2 regions of the Arthrobacter alpinus genome follow, and region 2 is predicted to be linked to the other one. Evidence: riboswitches for the same ligand, from Rfam matches in the RefSeq annotation. Region 2 holds a riboswitch; the other holds the start of a gene.
What was found. A riboswitch is a leader RNA that binds a small molecule or an ion and turns the genes downstream of it on or off. The one in region 2 is predicted to bind cyclic di-AMP.
Positions count from the first base shown of each region.

Region 1 (2,449 bases), 440 kb from region 2:
TGACCCGGCTGTTGCCCACCGCCGAGGTAGGCTTCCTGGGTATGGCCCGCAACGAGGAAACCCTCGAGGCCATCACCTATGCTGAACGCCTCCCCGAGGACCTGACAGGGCGCCAGGTCTACGTCCTGGATCCCATGCTGGCCACCGGCGCCACCCTGATCGAAGCCTTCAAGTTCCTCTTTGACCGCGGCGCCGCGGACATCACCTGCATCTGCCTACTGGCCGCCCCCGAGGGCCTGGCCAAACTTGAAGCCGCCCACGGCGACCGCGACAACGTTCATATTGTGCTGGCCTCCATTGACGAGGGCCTGGACGAAAACTCTTACATCGTGCCGGGTCTAGGCGACGCCGGCGACCGCCTGTACGGCGTGGTGGACTGACCCTTGTGACGAGAACGGGGCCAACCCGCGAGAACGGGTATATTACCCACCGTTCTCGCGGGTTGGCCCCGTTCTGGCGTTAAAAGCGGGCTTAGTACCAGCCGACGGCGTTCGAGTGTCCCCACGCGCCGCACGGGGTGCCGTAGCGCCCCGCGATGTACGTCAATCCCCACGCGATCTGGGTTTGGTAGTTGGTGGCCCAGTCCGCGCCGACGCTTTCCATCTTGCTCGCTGGCAGTGATTGGGCAATCCCGTAGGCGCCGCTGGAGGGATTTTCCGCCGACGTGAGCCAGCTGGATTCGCGTTCCCACAGCTGGGTCAGGCAGCTCATTTGCTCTGCGCCCCAGCCGCGGGCGCTCAAAGTTGTGGCGGCGTAGGCTTTCGCGGCGGCCGGGTTGTCGGCAACTACGGCTGCGGCGGGCGCTGCCGTGGGGCTCCCCACCGCAGTGACGGCGTCGGCCTGGCTCTTGACAGTGGGCGAGGTGCTAGATGCGGTGCTGGAGCCGAGCGGGACGCTGGAAAATGCGATGGCCGCATCAGACGGTGCGGAAATGGCCGACGGCGCTGCATTGGACGCGGTGGTCGATGTCAGGCTGGCTGCCGAGAAGTCAGCGGGGGCATTGTGGGCACCAGCCTGGGTCAAACCTCCGCCGGCTAGCAGTGCCCCGGCGATGGCAACGACTGCCATGCGTTTGGCCGGACTTACGCGCCGGGCGTTGCTGTGGGAGGCGGCCGCACTGGCGGACCCGGGGCGTTTGGCTTCTTGGCGGGAAGGATCTTGGCGGGAAGGATTGCTGGCGGAATCGGCGCGGCGGCGGCCGCGCGCAGGTGTATCGGGCATAGTGAACAGGACCTCTCTACGCCTGCGAGGTGAGCTGTCGGGAACGGATGAGAGCATCCGGCCAGGCGCCGGGCAAAAAAATGCCCGCGCTTTGGTTTAACCCCAAGGACTTCCAAGGTGGAGGCCCGCAAAGATTGGGTCCCCCGTCTCTGCCATCAGTGTGAACGGGAAATGGGCGGCGGCAGAGCTCGGCGAACCGTCCATTTGCGCCCTGGAACCGTTGGTGTTTCGGTAGGCACTTTCCCAACTTTACGCAACGAAACCGCGTATGTCACATTTTGGTAACGGGCATGACGGGACAGCCATTTACTTAGCAATGCTAATGACCTAGGCTAAGGAAAACGAGATACGTAACTTTTTCAGCGGACAGATGCAGGCGATGACTGAGGCTTCAACAGCATTTACGACGGCGGAACATGGTCCGCCACTGCCTCTCGCCGGGTGCGAGGAGACTCCGGACCAAACACGAACTGCGGATGCGGGCCTCCTTGCCGCCGAACTGCGTGTAGCGATCATGCGCACCTCCCGCCGGGTGCGGGCAGAGGGGGCTTCCCGGGAAATCAGCCCCGGACAATATTCGGTGCTAGTGGGCGTCGTGGACGGCGCCCGGACCTCCGGGCAACTCGCCGAACGCGAGCAGATTCAGGCGCCATCGATGACCCGCATAGTCAACGGACTGGTGGCTGCCGGCTTCGTCACCCGCGAGGCCAGCCCCCAGGACGGACGGCAGGTGTTGGTGCGAATAACCAGCGCCGGAACCGAGGTGCTCCGGCAGGCCCGCTCGCGGCGGACGCAATGGTTGGCCCAACGCGTTGCCGCCCTGACCACTGAAGAGCGTGCCACACTTCACCGGGCTGCCCTGATCCTGACGGAGATGAGCGGCTCGTGAATTCCATGTTCCGTGCCCTGAAGGTGTTCAACTACCGGCTCTGGGTGACCGGAGCGTTGGTGTCCAACATTGGCACCTGGATGCAACGCGTGGCCCAGGACTGGCTGGTGCTGACCATCTTGACCAACCATTCCGGAACTGCCGCCGGCATCACCACCGGACTGCAGTTCTTGCCCATTCTCTTTCTGGGCCCCTTCGCCGGCCTGGTGGGCGACCGCGTGAACAAGAGAAAGCTGTTGCTGTGGACCCAGAGCGCCATGGGGCTCTTCGCCCTGCTGCTGGGCCTGCTGGTGATCACCCACACGGTGGAGCTGTGGCACGTGTATTTGCTGGCATTCT
Region 1 covers NZ_CP012677.1:3,986,832-3,989,280, forward strand. The annotation lists gene upp (uracil phosphoribosyltransferase) at 1-380, shown strand, start outside; gene AOC05_RS18300 (hypothetical protein) at 472-1,221, opposite strand; cyclic di-AMP (ydaO/yuaA leader) riboswitch at 1,229-1,409, opposite strand; gene AOC05_RS18305 (MarR family winged helix-turn-helix transcriptional regulator) at 1,601-2,110, shown strand; gene AOC05_RS18310 (MFS transporter) at 2,116-2,449, shown strand, end outside.
Region 1: linked by a shared signal. The riboswitch ahead of AOC05_RS18300 (hypothetical protein) and the one ahead of AOC05_RS01600 (NlpC/P60 family protein) in region 2 are both predicted to bind cyclic di-AMP.

Region 2 (2,449 bases):
CAGGGCTTGCCAACGGTGCCGGCCAAAAAGTAGGCATAGCACTCGCCGCAACGGGCCTGGCCCTGGCGGTGACTGTTCCCTCTGCCACTGGCATGTCCCTGGCCAGCACAGACCTTAGCTCGGCGGCCACGGCGGAAATCGTGGTTTCCGCCGGCGCAGACATTCCCATTTCCTTCACAACTCCTGCCCTTGGCAGCGTGTTGAACCAGGACGGCCAGCTGCGCGAGACGCTCAAGGTCAAGGCCTCCAACGTCACCGCCCAAGCAGCCAAAGGCACACTGTCCGCCCCGTTGAAGACTCTCGTGGAGTCCTCGCCGTTTGGTGCCCGCATCAACCCGCTCACCGGCGCGGCCGGCGAAGTGCATACGGGGCAGGACTTTGCCGTCCAGTGCTCCACAGCCGTCTTTGCCGCAGCCAGCGGCACGGTAACTTTTGCCGGATGGCACTCATACGGTGGCGGCAACAGGGTGGTCATCGATCATGGCAACGGCCTCTCCACCTCTTACAACCACCTGAGCTCCATTGGTGTCAAGGTTGGACAAAAGCTTCAGCGTGGCGACCAGGTGGCGCTCAGCGGCACCACAGGCGCCTCCACCGGCTGCCACCTGCACTTTGAGGTAATCGTCGATGACGAGACAGTCGACCCCAAGGGCTGGCTTTAATCCCTCCACACGGGGAGCCAGGTCACAACTTAGAGACCTGACCGTGACCTGAACGTGACATTGGCAAAAAACTGTTGTACCGTCGTAATCGCGCTTACTTCGAATCAAGTTGGCGCCCACGAGTAGATTGCTTAGCTCTGCCACTGCTCATGGTCCGTTCGTAACAATCGTCTGGCAGAGACGGGGGAACCAATAACGGGCTTTGTATCTTGAAGTCCTTGGGGTGAAGCCGCAAAGCATTCATGAGGAGAAGCTTCTTCAAGGGAATGCGGAGCGGCCGGGTGACTCCCATCCGAATCCGACAGCTTACCTCGCAGGCTTTGGGAGAGGATCCTTCTTGTCTTCAAACACTACCCTTGGGCGCCATCGCGCCGAGGTTGTTCGGACCAGCCCGATGTCCGCCATCGCAAAAGCCGTCAGCTCCAACGTCGGTGGTGTGGGGCGTCAAGCAGCAGTGATTGCCGCGGCATCAGGTCTCGTTCTTACATCAGGTATTGCAGCAAATGCAGCAACCCCCACCGTGGAGCGCGCCTCCGACGGTGGAACCACGCTCAGCCTGAACACGGAGCTTGCCTCCGCTGTAACGGCGGCATCCACGGTGACGATCTCCTTCGCCACTCCCGTCGTCTCCTCTACGCCCGCCCCTGTTGTTGAGGCACCCGTAGTTGCAGCTAAGAGTAATGAAGTTGTCGCAGCGCCTGCCGCGAAGACAACTGCTCCGAAGGTCACCAGTGTAGAGACTCCGGCAGTTGCCGCCCCTGTAGTCCAGAGCGGCATCGGTGCAACCATTGCAGCGGCAGCTTTGGCTCAGCTCGGTGTTGCACAGGATTGCACGGCCTTGGCCAGCAACTCCTTGGCAGCTGCAGGCATCAACTACCACGGCTGGCCGGCAGGTTACCTGTCCTTGGGTCGCACGGTTTCCGCGGCTGAAGCCCAGCCCGGAGACTTGATCTACTACGCAGATGGCGGCATGGGCCTGGCCCACATCGCTGTTTACATTGGCAACGGCCAGGCCGTACACGGTGGATGGGGTGGCGGCATGACTGCCATCTTCTCCGCAAACATCGGCTCGGGTCCCGTTTTCATTGCGATGGGTCACTAAGCAACAAATCTTTGCAAGCAAGGACCCCATCATTGATGGGGTCCTTAGCTTTTTAACGATTAAGGACGCGTCTTTCTAGAGGCTGGCCCGCGGCGAAGTTGCCGCCGAGGCGGAAGGAGCGGGCTCAACGGCCGGTTTTGTGCGCCTTGGTGCCGGAGGTATCTGCGCCCGCTGACTCAATGGTGGTGGCCAGCGGGATCTCCTTGATGAAGAACAGCAGGATCCCCGCCAACAACAGCAACGGCACCATGTAGATGAAGATCGGTGTCAGGGCGTCGTTGTAGGCGCCCACCACGATGTTCCGTACGGCAGCGGGCAGTTCTCGCACAAGCTCGGGGGTGAGGGAGTTGGATCCACCTGATCCGCTTGCGCCGGTGGCGGGCAGCCGTTCCATCAAGAGGGTGGTCAGCCGTGTTGCAAAGAGGCTGCCGACGACGGCGGCACCCAGGGATGCGCCAATCTGGCGGAAGTAGTTGCTGGAGGCGGTGGCCATGCCCACCTGGGAATTGGGGAACTGGTTCTGGACAATGAGCACCAGGATTTGCATGCTCATGCCCAAGCCGACGCCCATGATGGCAAGGTAGGCGCAAATGAGCCAGACCGGCATGGCCGCCGTCATGGACGAGAGCAGCACCAGCGCCCCGGCCACGATGAACATCCCGGTGATGGGAAGCCACTTGTACCG
Region 2 covers NZ_CP012677.1:380,032-382,480, forward strand. The annotation lists gene AOC05_RS01595 (M23 family metallopeptidase) at 1-662, shown strand, start outside; cyclic di-AMP (ydaO/yuaA leader) riboswitch at 818-996, shown strand; gene AOC05_RS01600 (NlpC/P60 family protein) at 1,000-1,764, shown strand; gene AOC05_RS01605 (MDR family MFS transporter) at 1,889-2,449, opposite strand, start outside.